DNA from 4 places in the Bradyrhizobium sp. Leo78 genome. Region 2 is predicted to be linked to each of the others. Evidence: predicted binding sites of a transcription regulator. Region 2 holds the regulator's gene; each other region holds the start of a gene.
The links. The regulator LexA, encoded in region 2, represses DNA repair genes until DNA is damaged. The targets are predictions, from matches to a motif close to TGTTCNNNNTGTGTTCNG.
Positions count from the first base shown of each region.

Region 1: the regulator LexA is predicted to act here: its motif matches at 6,149-6,166, upstream of recA (recombinase RecA).
Region 3: the regulator LexA is predicted to act here: its motif matches at 6,602-6,619, upstream of dinB (DNA polymerase IV).
Region 4: the regulator LexA is predicted to act here: its motif matches at 5,746-5,763, upstream of AC5ZG1_RS03900 (YifB family Mg chelatase-like AAA ATPase).

Region 1 is NZ_JCAMOT010000005.1:298,655-306,381, forward strand. It holds gene AC5ZG1_RS09420 (caspase family protein) at 1-359, shown strand, start outside; gene AC5ZG1_RS09425 (pyrroloquinoline quinone-dependent dehydrogenase) at 427-2,442, shown strand; gene AC5ZG1_RS09430 (PaaI family thioesterase) at 2,457-2,918, opposite strand; gene AC5ZG1_RS09435 (hypothetical protein) at 3,111-3,389, shown strand; gene AC5ZG1_RS09440 (hypothetical protein) at 3,470-3,700, shown strand; gene AC5ZG1_RS09445 (PilZ domain-containing protein) at 3,826-4,209, shown strand; gene AC5ZG1_RS09450 (DUF6894 family protein) at 4,206-4,439, opposite strand; gene AC5ZG1_RS09455 (hypothetical protein) at 4,570-4,779, opposite strand; gene AC5ZG1_RS09460 (hypothetical protein) at 5,534-5,701, opposite strand; gene AC5ZG1_RS09465 (hypothetical protein) at 5,831-6,010, opposite strand; gene recA (recombinase RecA) at 6,269-7,357, shown strand; gene AC5ZG1_RS09475 (hypothetical protein) at 7,464-7,727, shown strand, end outside.
Region 2 is NZ_JCAMOT010000014.1:874-8,600, forward strand. It holds gene AC5ZG1_RS18995 (HAD-IA family hydrolase) at 1-174, shown strand, start outside; gene AC5ZG1_RS19000 (molybdopterin molybdotransferase MoeA) at 184-1,395, shown strand; gene lexA (transcriptional repressor LexA) at 1,597-2,298, shown strand; gene AC5ZG1_RS19010 (hypothetical protein) at 2,592-3,017, shown strand; gene AC5ZG1_RS19015 (hypothetical protein) at 3,158-3,379, shown strand; gene AC5ZG1_RS19020 (ComEC/Rec2 family competence protein) at 3,389-5,677, opposite strand; gene AC5ZG1_RS19025 (MFS transporter) at 6,078-7,406, shown strand; gene AC5ZG1_RS19030 (SPW repeat domain-containing protein) at 7,561-7,727, opposite strand, start outside.
Region 3 is NZ_JCAMOT010000001.1:447-8,173, reverse strand. It holds gene AC5ZG1_RS00030 (aromatic/alkene monooxygenase hydroxylase subunit beta) at 1-599, opposite strand, end outside; gene AC5ZG1_RS00025 (2Fe-2S iron-sulfur cluster-binding protein) at 655-1,695, opposite strand; gene AC5ZG1_RS00020 (aromatic/alkene/methane monooxygenase hydroxylase/oxygenase subunit alpha) at 1,776-3,446, opposite strand; gene AC5ZG1_RS00015 (NAD(P)-dependent alcohol dehydrogenase) at 4,065-5,117, opposite strand; gene dinB (DNA polymerase IV) at 5,316-6,563, opposite strand; gene AC5ZG1_RS00005 (HlyD family secretion protein) at 6,971-7,727, shown strand, end outside.
Region 4 is NZ_JCAMOT010000002.1:302,376-310,102, forward strand. It holds gene coaA (type I pantothenate kinase) at 113-1,069, shown strand; gene AC5ZG1_RS03890 (PAS domain-containing hybrid sensor histidine kinase/response regulator) at 1,184-3,427, opposite strand; gene AC5ZG1_RS03895 (hypothetical protein) at 3,583-4,050, opposite strand; gene AC5ZG1_RS03900 (YifB family Mg chelatase-like AAA ATPase) at 4,159-5,697, opposite strand; gene AC5ZG1_RS03905 (MBL fold metallo-hydrolase) at 5,810-6,781, opposite strand; gene gshB (glutathione synthase) at 6,941-7,727, opposite strand, start outside.

The DNA.
Region 1 (7,727 bases), on a different contig from region 2:
ACCGCCCGAACATGGAGCTGGCTCTCGCAGCGCCCGTCAGCGTGCCCGCGACCAACGCCGCGCTGACCTGTCCCTGCAACGCGCCGTCGCAACCGGCGCCGATCAAGAGGGTCGATACGCCCGCCAGGAAGCGCGCCGAGCCGGCGCCGCCCAAGCGCGCCAGCACGCCGCCGCGCCGCTTCGTCGAGGAGGAGGACGTCGTGGTCGTGCGCCGTCCGCCGCCGCGCGTCGTCTACGAACCCGGACCGCCGGTCTCGATCGGGATCGGCGTCGGCGGTGGCTATGGCCGGCCCGGCGGCTATGGTGGCTATGGCGGACGCGGCGGCGATGGCTGGAGCGGTCGCAGGAGTGGATACTGACCAGGTAATGGCGTAAATCATCCGGGGAAGATGCAGCAGTCCATGACCGCATCTTCAGCGGGACGCCATGCGCCATCTGGTCCGCCTGCTTGCCGTGTTGTGTGTCGCGACGCCGGCCCTTGCATGGGAGCATTGGGGTGGCGATCGCGGCGGATCGCGCTTCTCGCCGCTCAAAGAGATCACGCCTGACAATGTCGCCAACCTGATCCGCGCCTGGGAATTCCGGACCGGCGATCTCGACCGCCGCGCGCCGGAGGTGATGCGGCGGACGAAATTCCAGGCGACGCCGCTGTTCGTGGAAGACAGCCTGGTGTTCTGCTCGCCGTTCAACGAGGTGATCGCGCTCGATCCCGGGACCGGCGCGCAGAAGTGGCGCTACGATCCCGGTATCAGCACCCGCCAGCGTCCCGCCAACCGCTATGTCTGCCGCGGCGTCGCCTATTGGGTCGACGACAATGCGCCTGCGGGGGCCGTTTGCCGATCGCGGATATTCATGGGCACCAACGATGCCCGTCTGATCGCACTCGATGCCAAGAGCGGGATTCGTTGCACCGGTTTCGGCAATGCCGGCGAGGTCAGGCTCGATATCGGCATGACGCTGGAATGGCCGGGCGAATTTCAGGTGACCTCGCCGCCGGTGGTTGGCCGCGGCGTGATCGTGGTCGGCTCTGCGATCGGCGACAACCGCCGCGTCGACGCACCGCGCGGCGTGGTGCGCGCCTTCGATGCGCGCAGCGGAGCACCGCGCTGGAATTTCGATCCGCTGCAGCATGACGGCATCGAGGCGGGCCACGCCAATGTCTGGGCGCCGATGTCGGTGGATGAAGTGCGCGGCCTGCTGTTCCTGCCGACGACGTCGCCGAGCCCGGATTTCTGGGGCGGCAAGCGTTCGGGCAACAACGAGCATGCCAACTCGGTCGTCGCGCTGCGGATCGAGACGGGTGAACTGGTGTGGTCGTTCCAGACCGTGCATCACGATCTATGGGACTACGACCTGCCGGCGCAGCCGACGCTGGCGCGGATCGATGTCAGCGAAGCGATGCGCGATGTCGTGATCCAGCCGACCAAGCAAGGCTTCCTCTTCGTGCTCGACCGTAACAGCGGCAGGCCGGTGTGGCCGGTCGAGGAGCGCGCGGTGCCGCAAGGCACGGCGGAGGGCGAGAGGCCTTCGCCGACGCAGCCATTCCCGACCCATGTGCCGACGCTGGTGCCACAGAAGATCTCGGTCGACGACGCGTTCGATCCGTTTCCGCTGCTCGGCCGCTCCACCTGCAAGGAGCAATTTGCAAGCGCGCGCAGCGAGGGCCTGTACACGCCGCCATCGACGCAAGGCACGCTGTTGTTTCCATTCACCGGCGGCGGCGTGAACTGGGGCGGCGTCGCGTTCGATCCGGTCCATCAGATCCTCTACGCCAATGTCAGCCGTGCCGTGCATCTGGTGAAGCTGATCCCGCGCGAGCAGGCGATTGGCTTCAATCCGCCGCCCGGCCATGATTTCGGCCGGCAGGAGGGCGCGCCTTTCGCGATGTCGCGCGCAGTGGTGATGTCGCCGCTCGGATTGCTGTGCAACAAGCCACCCTGGGGCGAGATGGTCGCGGTTGACCTGAGGGCCGGCAAGATTCTCTGGCGTTCGACGGTCGGCACGACGGAGGATCGCGCGCCGCTCGGCATTGCACGCCCCTGGGGCACGCCGCTGGTGAATGGCGTCGTGGTCACCGCGGGTGGGCTCGTCTTCACCGGCGCGATGGATGCTTATCTGCGCGCGTTCGATGCCAAAACCGGCCGGGAGTTGTGGCAGGGCCGGCTGCCGGTGCCCGGCGTTGCCAATCCCATGACCTATCTGTGGAGGGGCGAGCAATATGTCGTGATCAGCGCCGGCGGCCATTCGGAAGCGGGCACCACGATCGGCGACAGCGTAGTGGCTTTCCGTTTGCCGCGGCAGGGCGAAGCGCCATCGCTGTGGTCGCGCACGATCGACCGGCCGGGCGGACGCTTCCTTGGCGGTGCGATTTCGGCGGGGCTCGTTGTTGCGCTCATGGCGGCTGGGGCGTGGCGCTGGCGTCGCCGGAGCGATGCTCGCTAAGCAATGCTGTGCGGTCACAGCATTGCAAACGCGCTCGACACCATCGCCACCGGCTTGTTGTCGGTGGCGGAGAGCAGCGTGACGCGGCCGAAACTCATGGTGCGGCCGAGGCGGACGACGCGGGCGTCCGCCAGCACGTCGGCGGCACTGACCGCGCGCATGAAATGCGTGGTCTGGTCGACGGTGGTCATCGGCCGATAGCTGCGGTTGGCGGCGAGGTTGGCAATCACCATCGAGGTGTCCGCGAACGCCATCAGTGCCTGACCGCAGACGACGCCGCCGTTGCGGCACAGCCGTTCGGAGAACGGCATGCGCAAGAGCGCGCCAGGCTGCCAATCGGCGCCGGCCTCCTGCGGCGGCGCAGCATCAAAGGCCTCGATCGAGAGATTGAGATCGAGCACCCAGGGGGCGAAGACCTCGGCCAGCACCCGCCGCGCATCATCAATGCCGAATTCCGTGACCTCTTCCTGCTGCATGGGGTGCTCGTTCCTCTCCCTGGATGATGACGGTATTCTAGAGGGCATTTCGGGCAAGGGAACAGCAGGGCGGCCGGCTTGAAATTGCCAGACTTTTGGCGCCGGATCGCGCCCGAGGCCCTGCTTTGCGGTGCGGCTTGGGCGATGCTATACGCGAGGCCAATCCCCAGGGGAGTAGCAAGGGAGCATTTCATGAGAATTCTGGGCGCCATCGCTGTCGTGGCGATGCTGGCAACACCGGCCTACGCGCAAATATCGACCCCCCATATCAATCTGCTTTCCGACGGGCCGACGAAGACGCCGGACGAGATCGAGCAGGACCAGGTCAGGGACAAGGCCTACAGGGAATCGCTGAAGAAGATTCCGGATGCCAAGACCTCATCCGATCCGTGGGGTAATGTGCGGAGCGAGGCCCCCAAAGCCGCTACCCCGGCCAAGCCGAAGACCAAGACGGGCAGCGCGCAGCAGTAGCGCCGGCCCGCGCGGAGACTCGGATTCGGTCTCCGCTCGCCCTATATTTGGCCTGTCGTCACCTGGTTTGGAATTGCGACATGGCCTTGCGTCCGCGTGATCTCGCGAGCCGAATGGCCGCCCGGCGAAAGCGGGGCGACGGCTTCCTGCGCGAGACCTTTACCCTGCCACGCGACGAGGCGCGGTTGAAGGCGCGCGACTTCCTCAACCGGTATCCGAAGGCCGCCTATATGAGCGCGGTGGAAAGCTGGCGCGAATTGCCCGGCGACCGGATCGAATTCACGATGCGTCGTCTCGCCAGCGCCGATTGAGAGCCTTGATTTGATGTCTCGGCGGTAGGCTGATCCTGCCTGGTTTCCCCTAAATTGTGAGCGGTTTTGCACAAGCGGGATTCAAGCTTTCCGCCGTAATTCTCCGCTCGCGAGGGGATTACGCAATGACGAGACAGCGCAATGATCTCGGTGAGCGCAAGCATGTCCGGGTGGAAATACAAAAGTCGGGATTCCTGATCCCGGCACCCGATGCGCCGTGGATCGAATGCCGCGTGCACGACGTGTCCGACAGTGGCGTGTGCCTGGAGGTCGGCGCGATGGCGGTGCCAAAAGTGTTCGGGCTCTCGTTCACTGCCGGCGGTGAGGTGATGCGGGTGTGCGCGCTGATCTGGCGCCGGGGCGAACTGGTCGGCGCCCGCTTCGTCAGTGCGAAGGAACTGCGGCAGGGCCAAGAGCCAAACGAGCCGGACCCAAAGCCGCAGACGGTGTTGATCTGGATTTTGTCTTGGCGCGTTTCCTGCGCAGGTGCTCGAAAGCGCTCCAGCTAGTCCAGCGTTTTCGCGACCAGCCGGATCCGGAAGACCGGGCTCCTGGCCTCGTCCAGCAGTTCTATCTGCCACTCCGCATTTTCCTGAAGATGACGCGACACGCCGCCGATTATGTCGGCGCAGACACGCGTCATCTCCTTCCACGCAGCGTCACGATCGGCGAACTCCGCACCGTCATTGCAGATGCCGGTGCCGTCGGCGGTTCGGATGCGAAAGAAATAGAGCGGCATAAGATGGCACCGGCGCATCAAAGGCCGCCGACCGGCAACCCACTGGGAGCAAAAGCTCAGTGGAGGTCCTGACGGGGGAAAGATCAATCCCGGTTATTTACGGTAGTGCTCTTAGCGCAATGTAGTGCTGTCAGCGCAATGATGAGTCTGCGGTGCTGCTCGCTTCGCGACTGACCTTCTTCAGTTCGCGATCGATGCGTAACTGAACCCGTCTGATCGCGAGCAACTGGAGCTTTGCCTCGGTCTTGCCGGTCTTGATTGTATCGCCGATCTGAAACTGCCACTTCCACACACCGGGGGTGGCCAGTGTGACGGTATATTCGACGCCCTTATGGATCATCTCTTAGGCTCCGCGCACACCCGGCGGTATTCCAGGCCGAACGAAGGTTGCGCCACCTTGCAGTCTGCCGAAGGGCAGTTGCCGCAGCCTTGCGCGATCCGATCGCGGGTCCCGGTATTCCCAAACCTATCAATCGCCGTCCCCGAGTTTAACGCAAGTTAACATCGATCGAATCCCACCGTTCCAGCGGGCTGCATATTTTTCCCAGGATTTAGCAGATCCGCTGGGACGCGCCATTGCCGACGCGTTCGATCAAAATGCTTCCTGCGGTGCGTGACGGAACTATTTCGGAAACGCGGCAGTCGCGGCGATCCGTCAGGTGTGGAGGGATACCGTCAAGCAGGCCCGTTCGAAAACTCGTGCGTTCTCGGGCAGATGCACCAAATCGCGAACATTTTGATGGAACTTTGTTCTTGTCCGGAGAACTACGGCGCCCGCGTGGGCTCGATCGGTACATGGACACCCGGTGCTCGCCCACATTGGGTTTCAGTCGCGGACGATCGCTGTCATCGGGGCGGAGCAATCGTAGCTGGGCGATGGGACTGCAGGTCTGCGCGGGCTGTCGCTCCACTGCTTGCCGTCGGCGGCGATCGGATGGCAGCGAGCAAGCCATTGCGCGCAAGCGTCGATCTGGAGCGCGTGTTCGAGGAACCTTCGCAAGGCACAGGACGAGCTTTGCGCGAGCGCCTGATCGATCGCAGTCGAGTTCACGACTGCTAGTTCTTCCCAACCATCTCGACGGGATGGCGCGGCCTTATTGTTGCAACTGCCATTGCTCGGCGTAGACAGCCAGCCGCTCATATTCTTCGGCGATCTTAAGCAGCCTTTCGCGCGAGCTACGGTACGCAAACGACTCTGCTTTGCTACGGGTTTCCTCCGCTCGCTCTCGCCAGTAGCGCGGGTCTTGCAGCGTGTTCCTCATGGCATTTCCCGTTCTGCTCTGTCTGAAAGACAATTCCGGAACGGAAGAGATGCTCCCTCGCAAGGAAGAAACCCGGATGCCCACTAACTTGCGTTAAGCTCGAAAGGAACTTCGTTCTCGGTCGGAGAACTACGGATTGTCGCCCTCTCTCGGAAACGGCTCAAAGGTTTGACGTCCCAGGAACGTGTCAGGCTTTGCACTTTGTTCGAGAAGTTCGAAGGACTGGGCGACGATCTCGCGCGACCGTGTAGCGATGACATCGTCCTGTGTGCGGGACGGGCGGCAAATATGAGTACGCCAGTCGATCATCTTCGGGCTCCCTCAGATTTATGCAGGCGGGAGCGCGATTGGTCTCTCAGCCACCGACGCCTACGGGGCGGATCCGCTGCCGATGATGGACGGGCAACTCGGACGGTGCAGGTTTGGTTCGAAGTGGCTGGGGGTAAAAAGAACATATTGCGAACATGGAACAAAGGTGGTACAGAATTTCCAACGCAATAAACCATCGATTTCTTATCGCGCCCCGTTTGTCCCGCTAGCGAATCCCCGTCATAAGGAGCACATCCAATGTCCGCCACTACGCTGCGTATTGTCGAAGGATCCTCTATGGATAAATCCAAGGCTCTGTCTGCTGCGCTGTCCCAGATCGAGCGCCAGTTCGGCAAGGGCTCGGTGATGAAGCTCGGCAAGAGCGACCGCTCGATGGATATCGAGACGGTATCATCGGGGTCGCTTGGGCTCGACATCGCGCTTGGCGTCGGCGGCCTGCCGAAGGGACGTATCGTCGAGATCTACGGGCCGGAGTCGTCGGGCAAGACCACGCTGGCGCTGCACACGGTGGCGGAAGCGCAGAAGAAGGGCGGCATCTGTGCCTTCATCGACGCGGAACACGCGCTCGACCCGGTCTATGCGCGCAAGCTCGGCGTCAATATCGACGAGCTCCTGATCTCGCAGCCCGATACCGGCGAGCAGGCACTGGAGATTTGCGACACGCTGGTGCGTTCGGGCGCGGTCGACGTGCTGGTGGTCGATTCGGTGGCGGCGCTGGTGCCGAAGGCCGAGCTCGAAGGCGAGATGGGCGATGCGCTGCCCGGCCTGCAGGCGCGCCTGATGAGCCAGGCGCTGCGCAAGCTCACCGCCTCCATCAACAAGTCCAACACCATGGTGATCTTCATCAACCAGATCCGCATGAAGATCGGCGTGATGTACGGCTCGCCGGAAACGACCACCGGCGGCAACGCGCTGAAGTTCTACGCTTCCGTTCGCCTCGACATCCGCCGCATCGGCGCGATCAAGGAGCGCGACGAGGTGGTTGGAAACACCACGCGCGTGAAGGTGGTGAAGAACAAGCTGGCGCCGCCGTTCAAGCAGGTCGAGTTCGACATCATGTATGGCGAGGGCGTCTCCAAGATGGGCGAAATCCTCGACCTCGGCGTCAAGGCTGGCATCGTCGAGAAGTCCGGCGCCTGGTTCTCCTATGACAGCCAGCGGCTCGGTCAGGGCCGCGAAAACTCCAAGGCGTTCCTCCGCTCCAATCCCGATATCACCAGCAAGATCGAGCTTGCGATCCGGCAGAACTCCGGCCTGATTGCCGAACAGATCCTCGCGGGCACTCCCGAGCGTGACGCCGACGGCGAGGAGCCGGCGGAAGAGTAAGTTTTTTCGAAATATCCGATTTCTTCGCGGGAAGCGGGCGCTGAGGACGTTGAGTTGCCGACGTCTTCGGCGCCCGTTTCGTTTCTCAGTAGGGGCCGAGGGACCAATGAAACGGCTGATCCTGACAAGTTCGTCCGGCTACGGTCTCGTGCGTATGGACCTCGCTGAAGTTGTCGTTCCTTTCACCACTCGCTTTGTATGGGGATCGTTGCCGTCTCCGGGCGAACTCGCAACCTATGTCGCCGGGTGCCCTGAGCAACATCGACCGGGATCTCACTGGTCGGACTTCGTCGGCCAGTTTGGAAACGACAGCGGAGCTCGCAAGAACCTCCCCCTCGTCGAATTTTGCGGGCCCTATGAGACCATCGAA
Region 2 (7,727 bases):
GACGCGGACGCCTATGATTACGTGATAAAGGCGATCGGCGTGCCGGCTTCGCGCATCGTGTTCTTCGACGATTCCGCCGAGAACATTCGCGGCGCACGGGCGATAGGTCTCACGGCCATTCACGTCACATCGCCGGATGATGTGACGAACGCGCTTGTCGCGCTCGGAATTTAGGAGTTGCCCGTGGCACTGATGCCGGTCGCCGATGCGCTTGCCGCGGTCCTCGCCGGCGCGGAACCATTGCCGGAAGAGATGGTCGCGCTCGATGCCGCCTATCACCGCACGCTTGCCCGTGACGTCGCGGCAAAACGTACTCAGCCGCCACTCGCGATGTCGGCGATGGATGGCTATGCGGTGCGATCCGCCGACGCCGCCGACTTGAGCGCGCGGCTGAAGGTGATCGGCGAAGTCGCCGCGGGCCGGCCGTTCGGTCGGGAACTTGGTCCGCGGGAAGCGGCACGGATCTTCACCGGAGGCGTCATTCCCGCCGGCGCCGATGCGGTCGTGATCCAGGAGGACGCCCAGGTCGATGGCGATCACATCACCATCACCGAGGCCGCTGTCGCCGGGCGGCATATCCGGCCCGCCGGCGTCGATTTCCGCGAGGGTGACGTGCTGCTCAGGCGCGGAAGCCGGCTGACCGACCGCGCGCTGTCGCTGGCGGCGTCGATGAACTATCCGGAACTCCCCGTGCGGCGCCGACCCAAGGTCGCCGTGCTCGCGACCGGCGACGAACTCGTGATGCCGGGCACCTCTCCGGGTCCAGGCCAGATCGTCTATTCCAACGGCTATGCGCTGCGGGCGATGGCGCGTGCGGAAGGCGCTGAAGCGATCGATCTGGGGGTCGCCGCCGACACGGTTGCCGCCACCACTGACGGCATCCGCCGCGCGCATGCCGCGGGCGCCGACATCCTCATCACCACCGGCGGCGCCTCGGTCGGCGACCATGACCTCGTGAAGCCGTCGCTTGAGGCCGAGGGCGTGACCATGGCGTTCTGGAAGATCGCGATGCGGCCGGGCAAGCCGATGATGCATGGCCGGCTCGGCGCGATGCGAGTGATCGGCCTGCCCGGCAATCCGGTGTCGTCCTATGTCTGCGCCTATCTGTTCCTGGTGCCGTTGATTCGGGCCCTGCTCGGCCGCTCGGCGATTCATCACGTGACGGAAAGCGCCCTGCTCGGCCGCGATCTCGCCGCCAACGATCAGCGCGAAGATTATCTTCGTGCGCTACTCGAAGAGCGCGACGACGGCACGCTGATCGCAACGCCGGTCACCAAGCAAGACAGTTCGCTGCTTGGGAATCTCACTGCGGCGCAGGCACTTGTGATCCGTCCGCCATTCGCGCCAGCCGCAGCAAAAGGCGCGCCTTGCGACATCCTCCGATTGCCTGAATGACGCGGCGACCAGCATCTACCGGAGCATCTCTGATCGCGTTCACCAGAAATTAAGTGGTTGCGGAACACATATCGAACATATAGTGTCCGTTCATGATTTGTTTCGAAACTCGCTGTCTACGAATGGGAGTGCGTGACTCCCGAGATCAGCTCTTCTCAAGTCTCGGATCGAACGACGCTACCAACCGGGGGAATGCTCGCGATGCTTACGCGCAAACAGTATGAACTTCTGCGTTTCATCAACGAACGGCTGAAAGAGGCCGGCGTGCCTCCTTCCTTCGACGAGATGAAGGACGCGCTCGACCTGCGCTCGAAGTCCGGCATCCACCGCCTGATCACGGCGCTGGAGGAACGGGGCTTCATCCGCCGCCTGCCGAACCGCGCCCGCGCGATCGAGGTGATCAAACTGCCTGAGCTCTCCGCTGCCGGCAACGGCCGCCGCGGCTTCACGCCGAGCGTCATCGAGGGCACGCTCGGCAAGCGCACGACCAGCGCGGCCGTGGCCGAAGACGATGGCAACCGTCCCGTCGCCGTTCCCGTGATGGGCCGGATCGCGGCGGGTACGCCGATCGAGGCGCTGCAGACCCGCAGCCACACCATCAGCGTGCCGCCCGACATGCTCGGCTCCGGCGAGCATTATGCGCTCGAGGTGCGCGGCGATTCCATGGTCGAGGCCGGCATCCTCGACGGCGACATGGCGCTGATCCAGCGTAACGACACCGCCAACACCGGCGACATCGTGGTGGCGCTGATCGATGAGGAGGAAGCGACGCTGAAGCGCTTCCGTCGCCGCGGCGCGTCAATCGCGCTTGAGCCTGCCAATGCGGCCTACGAAGTCCGCATCCTGCCGCCGAACCGGGTGCGGATCCAGGGCAAGCTGATCGGGCTTTATCGCAAGTACTGAGCCGACGAGGACGCAGCAGCTCGTCTGGTACTTTGGTGGGTGATCTGCCCTCAAGGACACTGACAAGAACGATTTAGAGTGATTAGAATAAGAGCCCCGGTAAGTTCGCCGGGGCACTCTCGATGCAAGGAGATGTGCGGCAGCGCCTCCTATCGTGTTTGTGAACGGCTAGAGGGCGCGGGCCGTACAAATGCCAAGAACGGAGCAGAGGCTTATAAGTTATCGTCCACTCTGATAGAGGCCTGCGCCTCTTCCCAGGCACGGGTCGGCTATCTCGAATGAGGAGCAATCCGATGTGTGACTATAGCCTGCATGCCGTGGCGACGCGTCCCGCCCAAGTTGGAGAGACGCTTATCACCACCACCTTCCGCGGCACTTCGACCCGCGGCTTCGCTTCGGAAAGCGATCCGACGGTCGCAGTCTGCATGCTTCCCGGAACCGAACTCGCGTTCGCCGATAACGTCCGCTACGACAATCGCTGGATCTGGACCAAGACGACCGGCTTCCGTGTCGGCAAGTTCAACCAGATCGATGCGCATATTCGGGATCGTCATCACGACGCGATCGAATTCCCCGATGGCAGCCATGTGCTGGTGACCCAGCTCTGCGAAGGGCAGCGGGCGACCGTGCTGCAATTGCCAGTGACGCATCATGTTGCAGAGCCGGCACCGAAGGCGGTCGACCAGCGCCCCGCGCCGAACCCGCTGTTCATCGGCTGAGAGCTTCGGGCAGCGTGCGCCGCCGGTCTCGGCCGGCGGGACGTTGCCGCGGGTGAAAAACAAAGTATTTCGAGCGGCCCCGGAGGCCATCCGGGGGCGCATGCGGTTTTTTGTTGAACTACTCGCAAGGGGCATGATCGGTGGTCACCAAGATCACATGGCAAAAAGCCGGACGGGTGGCCCAGCCCGGCCGATACATGTTCAGGTTCGGCTGGCTCACCGTCGCAGCGGAAGATCTCGCGATCTGGGAGCGATTTCCGGATGCGAGCTTCACGCTCGTGCAAGTGCCGTCGCATTCGGGCGGTCCGGACGAATTTCGGCTCGGCGCCTTCGAGCTGCCGGCCAGCGCCGGTGGAGATTGACGGGGGCGCTCAGTCTTCCGGCTGCAGGTCGGACTCGGACGGGGTCGCATCGATGGCGCGCGGCGCGGGTGCCCCTTGGATCCGGATCGTGGTCTCGGGTTCGCCTTCGCCTGACACCGCAGGCGACCACGGCCGGTCGAGGCCGGCGGGCTTGACCGCATCGATGACGAAGTCGTTCCGGTTCCGCCGCAGCGCCAGCCCGCCCTGCCGCCGCAGCCGCTCGGCATCGATGACCGCCGCCGCACAGCCTTGTGGCACCGGCCGTGCGGTCACGATCAGCACCGCCCGTTCGCAATCGTCCGCGAGCGCCTCGGATCGCCGCGTGAGCGCAACGAACGCGCCACCGGCCACAGAGGTCACGCAGCCGCTCTCATCGCAGGACACGCCCTCCGTGAGCGACGGGTCGCTTGCAGTGCGGGCATCGGCATCCGCGGCAAGCCACTCCTTGGCGAGAAACGCGTCCTTCGCGGTCCGCATCAGGTGCAACCGCCCGTCACCGCCGCGGACGGCGACATTGCGGCCGTCGCCGGAAATCAGGATGTCGGGTTGCGGCGCCCTCACCGCCCAGACCACCGCAATGAGAAGCACCGCCGCGCCGGCGAAGCGCAGCGGCGTGCGCAACAGCCCGAGCAGGATGACGCCCAGGCTCGCGGCGATCAGCGGGCCGATCCCGAACGCACTGACGTGGCCGACTGCGCCCGGCAGCGCGGCGACCCATTGCGCAACCACGATCATCCAGTCGATGCCGCTGCCCATGATCGCCCAGAACACGCCGTCGAAACCGAACGGCATCGCCAGCAAGCCGAGGAGCCCGGCCGGCATCACCAGCGCCGACACCACCGGCATCGCCGCCAGATTGGCAAGCACGCCGAAGGGCGCCACCCGATGGAAGTGAAAGGCGGCATAGGGCGTGGTCGCCAGCCCCGCTACCAGCGAGGCCAGCAGCAGCATCGCAATCTCGCGCCCGCCCCACAGCGCGATCCGCGCGGTCGCGGAATGATCGGGCGCGGCAAACAGATGCGGCATGCCAATCTGCACCAGCGCCACCAGCCCGAGGGTGGCCGCAAACGACATTTGAAAGCTCGGATGAACCAGCGCTTCCGGTGCGATCGCGAGCACGATCATGGCCGCGACGGCGAGCGTCCGGAACGTCACCGCGCGGCGGTCGACCATGACGGCGATCAGCACCACTGCCGTCATGAAGAACGATCTCTGGGTCGCGACCTCCGCTCCCGACAGCAGCAGATAGAAGGCGGCAGCGACCAGCGCCGCGGCGGCGGACCATTTCTTGATCGGAAAGCCTACAGTGAGCACCGGGAACAGTGCGAGCAAGGCGCGGACTGCGAAGAAGACCACGCCCGCGACCACCGCCATGTGATAGCCCGAGATCGAGAGCACGTGGCCGAGCCCCGAGATGAACATCGCATCATTCACCGGCTCGGAGATCGCATCGCGCCGGCCGGTCAGGAGTGCGGTCGCGATCGCGCGATTGTCGCCTTCGAGCACGTTGCGGATCCGCGCATCGATCGCATCGCGCATGCCTTGCATGAACGCCGCATAGCGCAGCGCAAATCCGCGGCCTTCCGGCGACGCCGTCGTCTTGATCGCGCCGAGTACGAAACCGGAGGCGCCGATGCCCTGGAAATAGAGATCGCGGCTGAAATCGTAGCTGCCGGGCCGTAAGGGAGCGAGCGGCGGCTGCAGCCGTGCCTTCAATTCGACGAAGCTGCCGACGTCAGGGGCAGTGCCCTTCTTCACCGACAGCCTGACACGCTCGAGCTTCGGCGCGCCGCGCTGGCTTTCGATGCTCGCGACGCGCAGCACGAAACGGTCGGTACGCTCGCGGATGTCACGTGTCTCGACAAATCCGGTGAGCGACACCGAAAACATCGGCCGCGCCAGCACGCCATGTGCGACCCGCGCGGTGCGCCAGGTGGCAACCGCAAAACCCGCCGCAACGGCGGCAATGATGACGGCGGCAGCGAACGCCTGCCGCCGCCTGAGCAGGAACGCGACAGCGCATAGCGCGATGGCGACGATGGCCGCGACCGACAGCACTGGCTCATGGTCGGCGGCGAAGTAAAGCGCGATGCCGCAGCCGAACGCGACCGGCACCCAGGGCAGAAGCCGTCCGGCGCCCGCTTCCGCCCGGACCCACTGGCGCAACGTCTCGACGATTGGCGGCCAGGCGCCGACGCCGATCGGGGCATAACCACCCGCCGGCGCCACCGCCTCGCGGGGCGGCCAGGTGCCGGCATAGCCGCGCCTGCCGCCCGGCGTCCTGCCCTCGTCCGACATCCTGCGCCCTGGAGTATTCCTGCTTCAACAAAGCTACCGGAACCGGGTATCCGCGGGATAGCGGAACAGATGCGGAATACGGAGGAAAGAACGCCCTGCCGGCGCGTTTCCGATCTTAGCGCTCCAAGCCCGATTGAGCCGAAAGTCTCATAAGGCCACAGTCCCATTGAGGATTAGACTACTCTCACGCCTCCACCCGGACAGATGGGAAAGAGGCAGTGGTGGCTCGCGGTTCGAAGACCGCTGGAGCCCTTCTCAGGTGGTTCAAGGCTTCCCTGAGACCGGCGTTGCGGACGCAACTCGCAAATCAGGCCTGTAGCGTCACGCATCACGCGCACTCCGCGAGCGAACAGAGCGCTGAAAAACGCGAGGAGAAGCCTTTGAACCGAAGGAGCAGCACATGGCAATTCAAGTACCGAGCGATTTTCGCCGGGTGATCGTTGCCGCGTCGGTCGGAAACATCATCGAATGGTATGACTTCTATATCTTTGGCAGCCTGGCCGCCGTTCTGTCGGTCAAGTTCTTCGAACAATCCCACCCCGTCGCAGCCCTGCTGAGCACGATCGCCCTGTTCACTGCAGGATTCCTGATCCGTCCGCTCGGAGCATTCCTCTTCGGATGGATGGGCGACCGGGTCGGCCGCAAGTACACGTTCCTCATCACGCTCACCGGAATGGGACTGGGAACGGGCGCGATCGGCCTGATCCCGACTTACCAGTCGATCGGTCTCACCGCCGCGTTCGTGCTGTTCGGGCTGCGCATGATCCAGGGCCTGTGCCTGGGTGGCGAGTATGGCGGCGCCATCACCTATGTGGCCGAGCATGTGCCCGACGACAGACGCGGCTACTACACAGGCTGGCTCCAGACCTCGCCGACGCTCGGGATCGTGGTGTCGCTGGCCGTGATCATTCTGACCCGGATCTATTTTGGCGATCAGGCCTTCAACGAATGGGGATGGCGCGTTCCGTTCCTGCTGTCATTCCTGCTGGTGGCCATCGCCATCTACATCCGCCTCCAGCTCCAGGAGACGCCGATCTTCCAGGAGATCAAGGCCCGCGGGCAGATGACCAGGAATCCCTGGAAGGAGGCGTTCCTTAGCTCGAACATCAAATACATCGGAATCGCCATCATCGTCCTGATCGGACAGGGCGTGGTGTGGTACAGCGGTCAGTTCTGGGCGCTGTACTTCCTGCAGCAGGTCTCCAAGGTGGACGCGCTGACCTCGTCGTACATCGTCGGGGCTGCGCTGCTACTTGCGACGCCGAGCCTGATCTTCTTTGGCTGGCTGTCGGACCTGATCGGCCGCAAACCGGTGATCCTGGGAGGCATGCTGCTTGCCGCGATCACCTATTATCCGCTGTATCTGTGGCTCGGAACGGTCACGCACCCCGGAAACATCAACTATCCGATCGCAATCTTCATCATCTTCATCCTCGTCTGTTACGTCGGGATGGTGTACGGGCCGGTCGGCGCGTTCCTTGCGGAGTTCTTCCCCAGCAGAATCCGGTACACGTCGGTGTCGGTGCCGTATCACATCGGCAATGGCTGGGGCGGCGGCTTGGTGCCGTTCATCACCTCGGCGGCTTTCGCCGCCACTGGCAGCGTCGGCTACGCGCTGATCTATCCGATCCTAGTTCCTGCGATCTGCTTCGTGCTCGCCGTTTTCCTGATGCCGGAAACGAACAAGACCAGCATCTGGGAGCAGGTCGAACCGAGAACCGCATCGTGACGCCCAATAGCCCTTGCCCCGGGGGCTACCAAGCCCTGTGGCGGGGGAATCCAACATCCGGCAGGAGCGGGTCGACACCTCTGCCGCAACAATCCCCTCGCGCCGGCCGCTACCGCGTAGCGGTCGGACCGATGGCTCGGCCAAACCCGCCTTCTCAGCCGGCGCGGTGATGCCAGCGATCGTGCCACCAGGCGGTGAAATCACGATCCGTCAGCAGCTCCCAGCCGGCCAAGAGGATCACCAGCATGCCCGACAGCACGCTGCTTACCGTCGCCGAGACCTGCTCGTAGCCGACCGTCCACGGTGCCAAGAGCAGAGCCA
Region 3 (7,727 bases), on a different contig from region 2:
CGCTTGCCCGCCGCGTCGTCGAAGCCCGGAATGTCCATTCCGATCTCGGCGAGATAGAGCGTGATGTCCTGCGCAAGGCGAAGCTTGTAGGACGAGTTGGTCAATGTCGCATTGTTGATCATCTGCGTATAGCCGTAGCGCTGAGCCTGCATCAGCGACGTGCCGAGGCCGAACTCGACATGTTTCCACGCGCCGAGGTGGTTTTGCAGAATCTTGACCCACGCTTTGTTGAAAGCCTTCGGCGCGCCGGACTTGCGGCCGTTGGCGATCACCGATTGAACCATCCCTTCGATCTTGGACTGACGCTGGTAGTGGGTGCGCTCCCACTCCTGGTCGGGCGCACGGAATGCATGCCAGTTCGAGCTCAGCGCCGCAGTGTTGTCCTTGGTGTAGGCGCCCTTCCCGTTGGGGAAGGAGATGATCCAGTCCTGCAGCAAGTAGCGTTCCGGATCCGGCTGCACATCAACGGTCACGTCCTCGTAGTGCGTCGCCCGCTTGCTGCGCGGCTCGAAATACCTGTACCTGCGGCTGTCCGAATCCGGAAACACCGCAGCGCCTGCTGCACCGGATCCCACTGAAACGCTTGGAACTGCAGTCATAGTCTCCTCCTCCCATTGGTGGCTTTGCACTTGACGGACCGGCACTCGGAAAGTCTCAGTTGGTGGCCGGCGTGAACTTGTCGAAGAAGATGCGGTCCGCTTCGACATCGTTCATCTGCAGCACCGGCGTCAGCGCCTCGATCATCGGCGATGGTCCGCAGGCATAGACATCGACGTCTTCCCCGTATCCCGAGCTGCGCAGGTGTGCCCCGACCGCTTCATGCACGAAGCCCTTTTCCCCGCGCCAGGCTGTGTCGTCGGCTGCGTGAGAGAGGACAGGCACGAACGTAAAATCCGGATGCTTTGCCGAGAGTTCTGCAAAGCGATCGAGATAGAAAAGGTCGTTCTGCGTCCGGGCTCCGTAGAAGAAGCGCACTGGACGCGCTTCCCCGGAGCTGATGTGATCGTGGAGGATTGACCAGAGCGGCGACATTCCCGATCCGCCCCCGACCAGGATCATGGCTCCGTTTCGGTTTTCTCGCCGGAAGCAGGTGCCGTAAGGTCCCCTGATCCCGACCCTGGTTCCGAGGGCAAGGTCCCCGTCGAGCCGGGAGGAGAAACGTCCGTTCGGGTACTTCTTGATGATGAATGCGAGTTTTTGGCCTTCGAGCGGCGAATTTGCCATGGAAAACGAGCGCGTAATCGTCTCTGCCCCCGCGAGCGTGATGTCGACATATTGACCCGCCCAGAACTTCAGAGGTTGCTCCAGCGAGATCTCAAGGTGCCTGATGTCGTGGGTCAGCGCGGAGACGCTCGTCACTGTGCCCGTGAAGTCCCTGACCGGTATCGATTTCGACAGCACCTCTTCGTCATAGTTGAGGAGCTCTACTTCAAGATCCGAGTAGGCCAACGTGCGGCACAACAAAATGTAATCCTGACCGCGCTCCATCTCGTTGAGCGCGAACGTCGAGTATTTCTTCAGCTCCACATCGCCCTCGGTAAGGACGCATTTGCACGCTGAACATTGTCCCTCCTTGCAACCATGCGGCAACGCGATGCCTTGGCGGAAGGCGGCATCAAGGACGGTCTCGTTCTCCTCGACCTCGAATTCTATGCCTACCGGATGCAGGCGAACGACATTAGCGGGCGCGCCCATGGGGCCTCCTCAAACCAAGGCTTGCAGAACTTTCAGGGATTGAGAGAAGGAGCCGACCGAGCCGGCTCCTTCCGTTTGGGTCAGTTGCAGGGATTGATGGTGAATCCCTTGCGATACTCGGCGAGATGCGCCTCCCGGTCGGCCGGGCTCATTTCTCGCAGCGTCAGCAGCGGGCTCTTCAAGGTGTGGCCGCGGACATCGTCAAGCGTCCACATCTCCTTCTCGTCGAAGCGCAGGTGTGGCTGCGGCACCAGCGTCTTGCCGTCAGTGCGGACGAAGCCGAGGTCCTTGATCGCATCGGCGAGGTCCCAGCCATCGTAGCAGCTTTCCCATTCCCGCCGTCCGCTGAACCGGCCCATCGCGGGCGTCGGTCGTCCCTCGTATTCGCCGGCGAATGCCTGCACGGCAGTCCAGCGATCCAGCTCATGCGCGAAGGTATAGAGCTTGCCGTCAATCTCGTCCGTAACGATGTCCTCACGGATCAGGCAAGGCACCAGGCACGACCAGCAACGATGCGGATAGACGTAGCCGACATCGCTGTTGAAGAGGATGTTGGTCTGGCCGGGATGCGACAGCTTCTCGTACCATTTCCAGAATTCGCCGAACTGGGCGTACCAGCCCGGATATTTATGCTCGAACCACTCGAAGTCCTTGTCGGTCTGAGCTTCGATCCGCCAGAAGTTCACCGACCAGCCAACCGCGAAGAATTGCGCGACCCTGTGCACGTAGTGCTTCTCGGTCAGGCGCTTCCAGGCTGTCTGGACGTCGTCATGATGGATCTTGATGCCGTATTTCTCGAGCGGCAGCATATAGGTGCGATAATAGTCCTCGAATATCCAGCGATGCCACATCTCCGCATAGGACTCCTTGGTCTTGTCGCGGTTCGTGGTTCCATACTCGATGAAGGTTCCGATCGCGGCATCGACGATCGCGTGGTTCTGCCAGAAGGCATAGCGCAGGTCCCGCTCGATCAGCAGATGGTTGTCGGGCTCCTTGAGCATGGACATCAGCATCGAATGGCCGTTGCCGATGTGCCGGCTTTCGTCCGACTGCACGGAAAGGAACACGGTCGGAAGCGCGTAGTCGCCGTTGCGAGCGGCTTCGGACGGCATCGCCACGAACAGCGTGTTCGTGAAGGCAGTCTCAGCCACGACGGTCAGATAGATGTTCGCCGAAGTGATTGCGTCACCGGTGATGAAGCCCTCACCAAACTGACGGCCGATCGTGGTGGCGTAGCACTTGCCGAACGCCTCTTCCGTGATATCGAACCCGGCCGGATCGATGTAGTTCTCCATGTACCACTTCTTGAGGTTCATCTGGATCGTCGAGTGACGAAACTCGTCGACCATCTGCATCGTGAAGCCGGTGCGGAGATCCTCACCCGGAGCGAGACGGCCGACCATCGCCATCGAGCGCGCCGCCGATATCTCGGGGAACGGGATGATCGCCAGGAACAGCTTCATCCACTCGACCCATCGCGGCTCGACGTTGCGGAACATGTCGCCGCGCAGGGCCGCATCAAGCGCGCCATAGACGCGGTTGTCCTTTTCCTCCTGCATCGGGAAATAGGAGCGAAGGACCTGTTTCATCGGGTCCTTCGGCGCCTTCGTGATCTTGTAGTCCGTGGGGAAGGTCATCGCTTCCTGGACGTAGGAAGGATTCCAGCCGAGATCTGCAATCTTCTTTGCAGCGTCACCGACGGAAATGCCGCGCTGGGCGGTGATCTTGTTGAGCGTTAGCGTTCCAGACATCTAGTCTATCCTCCTGATCGAGTCAGAAACCACATCGATATTCCGCCTGCCCTGCGCCTCGACGGGCCGGGCAGTGCTTACCCGTGCGTTACGGGCCACCTCGCGGCCGTTCTCACGACCGGACGTTTGATATCGGCAAGGGTCTCAGGATGACTGTGGAGCGCCCTGCGGACGATCAGCAGCGATCATGGAACCAGCGGCCTCGATCGCAATTGCGTTGTCCCGCAGAAGATACGCCCTCAGCTCGACATCCCCTTCCCTCGTTCTTTTCGCGGCTCGCCCCAGACGATGGACCAGTCAGCGTTGTTGTGCTCAGGAGCTTTGCAATGGGCGTGCCAGCTCGTCCGAGCGCCTCGCCAGATGATTTCTGATGACGTGAGCGTGAGATGAGTGACGGTCGCGCCCGCACGGCTCTCGGCTTGACGACTGATCGAGACGCAAATTGCGACAGGAATTGCAAAATGAGAATCGCTGCAACGCAGAGGCGTCAGTTTGCATCGCAATGTTTGCGCCGCAATAGCGGTCACTCGCTTGGACCAAGTCCGCCATGGCATATGACGGGCGGACGCCAAATCCATCGCGAGCAAACGGATGCCCGCGATGGATTAGAACTCTTTGTCAAGGAATCAAAACTGCGCGTCCATGGATCTTGCCGGCGTTGAGATCGTGCAGTGCCTTGTTGGCGTCCGCGAGGCGATATTCGGCGGTTGCGAGTTCGACCAAACCCCGATCCGCAAGCGCCATCAACTCCGTTAGCTCGGCCCATGTACCGACCAGGTTGCCGATAATGTTTTTCTCGGTGATCACCATATCCACGGTCGGAACGCGGATGTCTTCACCGTAGCCAACAACGTAGTAGCTGCCCATCGGGCGGGTCATCGCCAGCCCCTTGGACGTCGTGCCTTTCTCGCCAACAAAATCGATCACGGCTTCCGCGCCGTTTCCGGCAGTCAATGCCAGAACGGCTGCCACTTCGTTGCCGTCAGCTTTCACCAGATGGTCGGTGCCCGATTTTTCGGCCAGCTTCAGCGACGCTTCGGACTTGTCGACAACGATGATATCGGCCGCACACATCGCCTTGAGACACTGGATTCCGATGTGGCCCAACCCACCTGCACCGATTACGACGCAGGATTCGCCCGGCAAAAGGTGACGAGAGGCCTTCTTGACCGCGCGATAGGCCGTGAGGCCCGCATCCGCATAAGGCGCCACATCCTTTGGTGCAAGAGTCCGTGGCAGCGGCACAATATTGCGTTCGGAGGTGCAAAGGAATTCTGCATAGCCGCCGTTGCAATCAAGCCCCGGAAACGTGCCGGGACCATGCATATCGAAGCCTCGGCGACACGCGAGACAGGTGCCACCGGTGATCTTCGGGTGAACGATGACCGGGTCACCCTTCTTTACTCCCTCGACTTCCTTGCCAACCTCTTCGATCCAACCTGCATTTTCGTGTCCCATGATGATGGGTAGCAGTTTGTCGCCGGTCGGATCCATATGCGGCTTCCATACACCTTCGATGATATGAAGGTCGGTCCTGCATACGCCAGCACCACCGATGCGGACGATGACATCAGTCGATTTAGTCAACTTGGGATCAGGCGCTTTTTCTTCGCTGACCCACTGGTCGTTGGAAAGCTTCTCGTCGTACGCTCTCAATACTTGGGCTCTCATGTTGTCCTCCGTCTGCCCGGCGAGCTTTGCGCTCGCCATCGCGGAGGCGCCTCAGCATTTTTCGTGCCAGCGGAGCTGTACAGCACAAGCGCGCGCATCTAAGCACGTCAGGAACGGCGAGGTCTTTGCCGCTGGCGGCTAGCTGGTAAATAGGAGCTCGTACCCACCGGTCGCTTGTCGGGCCAAGGCTTTCGAGGGTTAGAGGTCTTTTTCGGCGAGTTTGCGAAACTCGTCGGGCACGGAACGAGAAATGCCAAGCGCTGCCGGGCCGTATCCGATCGCATCCCATCCGAAGCGATCGCGGATCTTGTCGACGGCGCAATCAGCCGCCCAACGGGCCATGCCTATCCTGGTGCCGGGGCGGCGCGCTTCATCTTGAAGTTCAAGCGGGAGTTCGAGCTCGAGATCCCAGTGCTCCTCAAGATGCGACACGGAGATCGCCAATAGCGAGATGGTCTTCTGGTCCGGATGATCTGCAAGAATCGCTCGCACCAGTTCCTCGGCGATCTCAGCAAGAATCATGGTCGCGGAGATCGGCGCATCGAGCGTTACCGAGCGCGTCACCGAGCTCAGGTCGGCGAAGCGAACGCGGACCGTCACGGTTCGACCGGGCCTGGACTTCGCCCGGAGTCGCGTAGCGATGCGGTCCGCGAGGTGAAGCAGCGTGGGTCGAATAACCCGCTCTTCGGCCGGCTTCCTGCCAATCGCTGACTGCGCCCCTGCCGATCCGGCCCGGCAGTGAGACTTGATCTCCCGCGGATCGCGATTCCATGCCAGCGCCGCGAGTTTCTCGCCTGCAGCGGGACCGAGCAAGCGCTCGAGCGACCAACCCGGTGTCTTTGCCAGATGCCCGATGGTCAGCACGCCGATTTCGGCGAGCTGCGCCTTCGTGACGGGACCCACTCCCCACATCAGCTCGACGGGCAGGCGGTGAAGGAACTCCAGCTCGGTGTCGGGATCCACGACCACGAGCCCATCTGGCTTCGCCACTTGCGAGGCAATTTTCGCCAGATGCTTGGTGCGCGCCACACCGACCGAGATCCCAAGACCGATCTCCATCCGCACGCGTTGGCGGATTGTCTTTGCAATTTCGGCGGGCGTACCGAAGAGATGGGTGCAGCCGGCAACGTCGGCAAACGCCTCGTCGATGGAAATACGCTCCACCAGTGGCGTGAAATCGCCGATCACCTTGATGGCAGCATCACCCAGCCGTTGGTAGTCCTTGAAATGGCCGCCGACAAAAGTGAGTTGCGGACATAGCTGGCGTGCGTGCCGTCCCGGCATACCACCTCGAACCCCGAACGCCTTGGCTTCGTATGAGGCAGCAAGCACAACCCCGCCACCGACAGCGATAGGTCTGCCGCGCAGCGAAGGATCGAGCAGTTGCTCGACCGAGGCGTAAAAGGCATCAAGGTCTGCATGAAGGATGGTGGCCGCCGTTGCCATCCAGAGCGTTCACCGGTGAAATTTGACCGAAATTCACTGAGAACATAATGCGAACATGTTGGAACGCGTGTCAAGCCGGGTTTCACAAAGGCTGAGAAGCTATTGGCTGCTCAAGCCTGGGCCTGGTTGAGCGACCGTTCTCTCTTCAGCTCACGGGAACGCGATTGAGCGAAAGGCTCCTGTTGCACGGCCGTCATCAGGTCTCCGTACAGCATACCGATATCGAGACGAGACCATCATCCCCAGTGACGAGCGGACGGTACCTGATAAGGGCAGAGGTTGACATGCACCCTGCCGATAGTTGATCTTTTTGCTCGCGGAATTCAGCGGATCGAGATTGGACAGACCTAACAACCAAGGCTAGCAAACGACTACCCCGGTCACGCAAAGGGGAATCAGGCGCGGACATGCCGATCTCTGACAAGGAAATTCAAAGTACGTCCGACGCACCAAGGGACGGAGAGAAAAACACCCGCACCGCGACGCGCGCTCCTTCCATCATTGTCGGCATCGTTGCAGCTGCCGTCGTCGCGCTCTCTGTCTTCTATCTCTTGCGACCGGAACCACTGCTCGTCCAGGGCGAGGTCGATGCAACGCGGCTGGATATAGCCGCGCGTGTCGACGGGCGGGTCAAGGAAATTCCCGTCGAACGTGGCCAGAACGTTCCGGCTGGCGCTGTGCTCGTGCGGATCGACAATCCCGAAACTCTGGCCAAACACGAGCAAATGAAGGCAGCAAAGACTGTCGCCGAGGCTCAACTTGCCAACGTCCTCGTCGGAACACGGGTGGAAACCATTGCCGCACGGAAAGCGGCAATGGAGCGGGCGCAGGCTGCCCAGGTGCTTGCCCAGAAGACCTTTGACCGTACCTACACATTGACCCAGCAAGGCAATGCGCCGCAAGCCCGTCTCGACCAAGTGACCGACACGCTGCACGAAAGCGAGCGCGCAGTCGATCAGGCCAAATCGTCCTACGACCAGGCTGTCAATGGCTACACAAAGGAGGAGCGGGCGATCTCCAGGGCCAACGTCGAAAAGGCCAATGCCGATATCCAGAGCGTTCAATCGATCATCGATCAACTCGTGGTCTATGCCCCCGTCGCCTCGCAGATCTATCAGCGCAATATTGAGCCTGGCGAATACGTATCGCCGGGCGTGCCGCTGG
Region 4 (7,727 bases), on a different contig from region 2:
GTTCGCGTGAAGAAAACGCGTCAAAAGAAGAATCTAGGGCATGATCCGGAAAAGTGGGCACCGGTTTTCCGAAAAGATCATGCCCAAGCAATAGTTCAGTTAGGGCACGGCCATGGATATTCAGGCACCCGACCAGCAATATAATCCGTACCGGATCTTCTCGCGCGAGCAATGGGCGAAATTGCGCGACGATACGCCGATGACGCTGGAGCCAGGCGAATTCGAGCGGCTGCGCTCGATGCATGATCGGCTCGACATCCACGAGGTCGAGGACATCTATCTGCCGCTGTCGCGGCTGCTGTCGATCTATGTCGACTCCACGCAGCGGCTCTATTACGCGCAGCGCCAATTCCTCGGCATCCAGGACCGCAAGATGCCCTATATCATCGGCGTCGCAGGATCGGTCGCGGTCGGCAAGTCCACCACGGCTCGCGTGCTGCAGGCGCTGCTGGCGCGCTGGTCGCCGCGGCCCAAGGTCGATCTCGTCACAACAGACGGCTTCCTCTATCCCAACGCCGTGCTCGAGCGGCTGGGATTGATGCAGAAGAAGGGCTTTCCGGAAAGCTACGACCAGCAATTGCTGCTCTCGTTCGTGAGCGACATCAAGGCCGGGCGGCGGCCGGTGCGCGCGCCGGTTTATTCGCACCTGACCTACGACATCGTTCCGAACCAATTCATCGAGATCGATCGTCCCGACATCCTGATCGTCGAAGGTGTCAATGTGCTGCAGACGAGCCGCTTGCCGCGCGACGGCAAGGCGGTGCCGGTGGTTTCCGACTTCTTCGATTTCTCTGTCTATATCGATGCCGATGAGCCGGTGTTGCGCGAGTGGTACGTCAAGCGTTTCCTTGCCCTGCGCGATACCGCGTTCCACGACCCGCGCTCCTATTTCCACCGCTATGCCGTGCTGTCGGACGAAGAGGCCACCGCCACCGCGATCGCGATCTGGGAACGCACCAACCGCGCCAATCTCGAGGACAACATCCTGCCGACCCGTCCGCGTGCGACGCTGATCCTGAAGAAGGGCGCCGACCACGTGGTGGAAACAGTCGCACTGCGGCGGTTATAATTCGCTGTCGCCCGGCATCGTCATTGCGAGCGAAGCGAAGCAATCCATGCCTCCGCATGTGTGGTGCGATGGATTGCTTCGCTTCGCTCGCAATGACGGCGGGAGCAGCGGTGGCTATGCCGCCAGATGCCGTGATGCGGCCAATCCCGCGAGCGCCTCCTCCAGCTTCTCGCGATCGAGCGGCTTGATCAGAAAGCCGTCCATGCCGGCTTCGAAGCAGGCGGAGCGATCCTCAGCCAGCGTATTGGCTGTCAGCGCGAGGATTGGCGTTGCTCGGCCGGACTGGTTGGCTTCGAGTTGCCGGATGCGTTTGGTGGTCTCGATGCCGTTGAGCTGCGGCATCTGCACGTCCATCAGCACGAGGTCGTATGGCGCCCCTGTGGATTTCGCCGATGACCAGGATTGAAGCGCCTCTTCGCCATTGGTGGTCATCACCACCTGGTGGCCGAGACGCGTCAGCAGCGAGCGCATCAGGAGCGCGTTGATCTCATTGTCCTCGGCAACCAGGATCGATAGCTTCTTATCGGACAGTGAGGCCTGCGTTGAACTGTCCCCTATCGGCTCCACAACGGGCTCCGCGACGACGCTCGGCGACGCGACCTCGGGCGTGGCAGTCAGACGAGCGGCGAGCGAGACGGCGCGCAGCGGCTTGACCAGATAGCCGGTGAACGGCGCGTCGGCGGACCGCCGCAGCTCCTGCCGGGTCGCCGGCGTGAACATCACGATCCGCTGCGTCGCATGCAGCCGCGCCACTTCACTGATGCGGCTGATCTCGGCCGCTCCCAGCGCATGGTCGATCAGCACGGCGTGCCATGAACGTTCGGGCAGCAAGGCCTCCGCCACCGTGGTATCTGACACCATGCAGGTCTGTGCGCCCCAGCGCTGCAAGCGGCGCGATATCAGCGAGGCTTCGATGCCTTGCGGCGCGACCAGCATGATCGATCGTCCCGCAAGGTCAGGCGGGCTGAACACGGGCGCGGTGTTGCCGTCGGAAGCGGCGAGTGGGATCGAAACTTCGAAGGTCGAGCCCGCGCCCGGCGTGCTTGCAAGCGCGATGCGGCCGCCCATGCGCTTGATGATGCGGTCGCTGATGCTGAGGCCCAGTCCCGTGCCGCCATAGCTGCGCGCAATGCCTTCATCGGCCTGCTCGAACTCGCGGAAGATGCGTTGCTGCGCTTCCGGTGCAATGCCGATGCCGGTGTCGCGCACCAGGAAGCTGATCTCATTCGGCCGGATGCCGGGCTCGACGACGAGGGCGACGCCGCCGGTCGCGGTGAACTTGATGGCGTTGCCGGCGAGGTTGAGCAGCACCTGGCGCAGCCGGGCCGCGTCTCCGATCACCTCCATCGGCAACCGCTCATCGATATAGGCGGCGATCTCGATTCCTTTGGCTTCCGCCCTTGGCGCCAGCAGTTCGGTGATGTCCTCGATCAGTTTCGAAAGCGCGAACGGGCCCTCTTCGAGATCGATCTTGCCGGCTTCGATCTTGGAATAGTCCAGCAGTTCTTCGATCAGCGACAGCAGCGCGTCGCCGGAGGTCTTCACCGCCTTGGCGTAGGTCATCTGCTCCGGCGTCAGCGGCGTATCCATCAACAGGCCGCTCATGCCGATGATGCCGTTCAGCGGGGTGCGGATCTCGTGGCTCGCCATTGCGAGGAAGCGCGACTTGGCGCGGTTGGCCGCATCGGCCTGATCGCGCGCGTCAGCGAGCGCGCGCTCGCTTTCGGTGCGGTCGGTCACGTCACGCCCGACGCTTTGCATCTCCGCAGGCCGTCCTGCATCGGTGCGGACGAGGCCCTCGCGCCAGGCGATCCAGCGCGGCCCGGAGCGGTGCGCGATCTTCTGGTCGTAGACGCGGGTGCCGCTTGGCTCCAGCGCAGTGTTGCCCTGTTCCAGTACCTCGAAGGCGAAATGGCTGCCGATCAGTTCACCGCGCGTTTTTCCTGCGAGGTCGCAATAGGCGTCGTTGACGAAGGTGATCATGCCATCGGCGTCGCGCAGCACGATCAGGTCGCTTTGCGATTCGAACAGGCTGCGGGCACGTTGCTCCGCTTCCTGCAGTTCCCAATTGCGGTCGGCGAGCGCCTCGTTATGCTCGGCGATCATGCGCAGCTTGCCGCGCATCAGCCGCAACCGGACATTCAGTACGACCAGCACCACGCATGTGAGCGCGAAGAGCAAGCTGACACCCACAGCGATGGAACGTGGGTCACGGTCGGAAACCGCGCCAATGAGCAATGCATAGCCACCGGTGAAGACCGCGGCGAACACGACGAAGGCGCGGAGGGTGAAGACGATCCAGGCGTGACGCCGCCCGAACCGAAGCAGGCGGAGCTTCAGCCGATAGGTCCACGTCATCGCCGATCCCCTGATCACCTGCTTTGGAGGCTGGCAGCTTGGGCCACCTCGCATGTTGGGTCGACGATGCGTCGGCGACCTTGCAAAGTGCTTGAGACGGCGTCGCGTTCCGGCCCGCGATGCGAACAGGGTTGATAATGCGTTAACGATCGTTGCTACAGCGAAGCGGCCTGCAGTCGGCGGTGCCCACCATGCGCGCCGACGATCAGCGCCGCGGCATCTCGCACCGAGAAGCTCTTTGAATGAACGAAGATCCGGTAATCGGCCGGGCCGTCCTGCGAAAGATAGATCACGGGATCGGTTGCGGTAGGATTGGCCGAGATCGCGACCAGTTGTGGGACGCCGCTGCTCTCGCAGGCGCCGGGCTCGCTATCATCGACATCATCGATGACGGTGAAATCGGCGGCTTCCGCGCTATCGGAGATCTGGACCCGCACGGTGGCGGCAGCCGGATCGTCCGTGAAGCTGACATGGAGCTGGGCGAGCCAGGGGAGCGATGCGATCTGGATGGTGGCACCGCCGGCCTCGATGCAGGGGTGCGAGCCCGGCAGCAATTCACCGCGGGCAACAAGCGCGAACGCGGCCAGCGGCACGACCGAGGCCAGAATCTTCAAACGCAACATGACACCACTCACTCAACCGCAGCCGGCTAGAATTGCGCGGACTTATGGTTGGCGGAGTGTAAAGAGAACTGGTTACCGTCGCGTTGACGCGAAACTGCTGGACGCGCTCTACGCCGCGCGCCTGATATCGTCGGCCAGCGCGCGGTAGGACAGCGCTTCCGCGAGGTGCAATCGGCCGATCTTCTCCGTGCCATCGAGATCGGCGAGAGTGCGCGCGACGCGCAGCACGCGGTGATAGCCGCGCGCGGTGAGGCGCATGGTCTCGGCTGCATCACGCAACAGTTTTTGCCCCTGCGCGTCCGGCTGGGCGATGGTCTCAAGCAGCGATGACGGTGCCTCGGCGTTGGTGCGGACGTTGGGCATGCCGGCGGCGGCATAGCGCGCAAGCTGGATGTCGCGCGCGGCAGCAACCCGCGCCGCCACTTCCGCCGATCCTTCAGAAGGCGGCGGCAGGATCAGGTCGGCGGCGGTCACTGCCGGCACCTCGATCCGTAGATCGATGCGATCCATCAGCGGACCAGAGATGCGCATCTGGTAATCGGCGGTGCAGCGGTCGATGGGCCCGCGCTTGCAGGCATAGCCGGGCTCATAGGCATGACCGCAGCGGCACGGATTCATTGCCGCCACCAGCATGAAGCGCGCCGGATAGGTGACGCGATGGTTGGCGCGCGAAACCGAAACCTCGCCGGTCTCCAGCGGCTGCCGCAGCGAATCCAGTACGCGCGGATCGAATTCCGGCAGTTCGTCGAGGAAGAGCACGCCCTGATGCGCGAGCGAAATCTCGCCGGGCTTGGCGCGCATGCCGCCGCCGGTGAGCGCCGCCATGCTGGCGGAATGATGCGGGCTGCGGAACGGCCGCCGCGCGGTCAAGGCGCCGTCGCGGATCTCGCCGGCCACCGAGGCGATCATCGAGACTTCCAGCAGTTCGGACGGCGACAGCGGCGGCAGGATCGAGGGCAGCCGCGCTGCCAGCATCGATTTGCCGGCGCCGGGCGAGCCCATCATCAGGAGGTGATGCCCGCCCGCCGCCGCGATCTCGAGCGCCCGCTTGGCGCTTTCCTGGCCCTTGATGTCGCGGAGGTCGAGCAGCGTCTCCTTCTGCTCATGCACCTTCGGCTGTGGGCGCGACAGTACCTGCGTGCCCTTGAAGTGATTGGCGATCTGGATCAGCGAGTGTGCGGCGATGATCTGGATGTCCGGGCTCGCCCACGCCGCCTCCGAGCCGCAGGCCGCCGGGCAGATCAGCCCCTCGTCGCGCGAATTGGCGCCGATCGCCGCCGGCAATACGCCTGCGACCGCCGCGATCGAGCCGTCCAGCCCGAGCTCGCCCAGCACGGTAAAGCCGTTGAGCGCATCCGGCGGGATGGCCCCGATCGCCGCCATCAGCCCGAGCGCGATCGGCAGGTCGTAATGGCTGCCTTCCTTGGGCAGGTCGGCGGGCGCCAGATTGACGATGATCCGCCGCGCCGGCAAAGCGAGGCCTGAGGCGATCAGTGCCGAGCGAACCCGCTCCCGCGCTTCGGAAACCGCCTTGTCCGGCAGGCCCACGATCGCAAAAGCCGGCAATCCCGGCGCGACCTGCACCTGCACGTCGACCGCGCGAGCCTCGATCCCCTCGAAAGCGACGGTGGAAACGCGTTGAACCATGCTGCCCCCTTGCCACAATCGAGGGTAGCCGAAGGCAGCGCCAAGCGCAAGAACATTACGGGAACGCGGGCTCCGGGACCTACCGCGCGGCCGTCCCAGAGCCCGGGCAGGCTTACAGCGTCATCTGCATCGGTTCGGGATAATAATGGAAGCCGTCGCCGACCTTGGCGACATGGCCGTAACCGGGCCAGGCGAAGTGATAGGACATCACCGGGATCTTGTTGGCCGCCAGCATCTCCAGCAGTCTCACCCGCGAGGCCGCCGCCTGCTTCGGGTCGGTATCGTAGGAGAACTCCATCCGCGGCCGCTCGAGCAGCAGCACCGCGTGATGCGAGAGATCGCCGAGGAAGGCGAAGGATTTGCCGGCCGAGCTCACCATGAAGATGTGATGGCCGACGGTGTGGCCGGGCGCTGCGATCGCCTGCACGCCGGGCAGGAATTCCTGGCCGTCCTTGAAGAACACCAGGCGGTCGCGGACCGGCATGAGATTCTTGCGCGCGTGAATGACAAAATCCTTCAGCGGGCTGCCCATCTTGCCTTCGTCGGTCCAGTAGTCGAAGTCGCTCTGGGCGATATAGACCTGCGCGTTCGGGAATAGCGGCTTGTCGTTGGCATCGACGATGCCGCCGATGTGGTCGATATGCGCATGCGAGCAGACGACGGCGTCGATGTCCTCAGGCTTGATGCCAGCCTCCGCCATGCTCTTCTGCTGGCGGCCGGTGGTCGGACCGAACGCTTTCGACGTGCCCATGCCGGTGTCGAACAGGATCAGCTTGTCGCCGGTGTTCACGATCGGCGAATTCTGCTCCAGCACGACATTGTCGGGCGACAGGAAATTGTCCGACAGCATCTTCTTCACTTCTTCCTTCGGCACGCCGGTGAAGGTGCCGGAGGGATCGCCGAGCGGCAGCGGGCCGTCGGAGACGACGGTGACTTCGGCATCGCCGAGAATGAAGCGGTGCCAATAAGGCGTTTGCGTGCCGAGCTTCGGCGCGCGTGCCAGCGCGCTGCCGCCGAGCAGCGTGCTTGCACCAAGGCCGGCGCCGAGCGCGAGCAGGGACCTTCGCGAGACATTGATCGTCATGCTTTTCCTCCACATTTTTGTCGAGTTATCTTTGGCAAGTCGCCGCCTTGCCGCCCGCGAACAGGTCCTGCCCCGCGACTTGAAGGCGAGCAGGGGCATGCTGCGCCCGCTGCCGCAAGCTGACAAGAGGTCTCAGAGAGGAAGGAAGACGAACGGGCCTTACGATTTCGTGCGCTTTGATTCGATCACGTCCCAGATCCTGGCGGCCACGTCCGGACCGCCGAGCCGCGAGATAGCGCGGATGCCGGTTGGCGAGGTGACGTTGATCTCGGTGAGATAGCCGTCGATCACGTCGATGCCGACGAACAACAGGCCACGCTCGCGCAAGGCCGGGCCGAGCGTCGTGCAGATCTTGCGCTCGCGGTCGGAGAGTTCGGTCGACTGCGCCGCGCCGCCGCGCACCATGTTGGAGCGCAAATCGTCCGCCGCCGGCACGCGGTTGACGGCACCGGCGAATTCGCCGTTGACCAGGATGATGCGCTTGTCGCCATGCTTGACCTCGGGAAGGAAGCGCTGGATCACCCAGGGCTCCTTGAACGTCACCGAAAACATGTCGAACAGCGAGCCGAAATTCATGTCCTGGGGCATGACGCGGAACACCGCGGCGCCGCCATGGCCGTGCAACGGTTTCATGACGACAGCGCCATGCTCGTCGCGGAAGGCGTTGATCTCGTCGAGGTCGCGCGAGATCAATGTCGGCGGCATGAGCTGCGGAAAGTTCATCACGAACAGCTTTTCCGGCGCATCGCGGACGCTGGCAGGATTGTTGACGACCAGGGTCTTCGGGTGAAGGCGCTCGAGCAAATGCGTCGAAGTGATGTAGGCGAGATCGAACGGCGGATCCTGCCGCAGCAGGATCACGTCGAAATTGGTCAGCGGCTCGCGCTTCGGCTCGCCGAGCGAGAAGTGATCGCCGATCTCGTCACGCACGGAAAGGACCTGCACC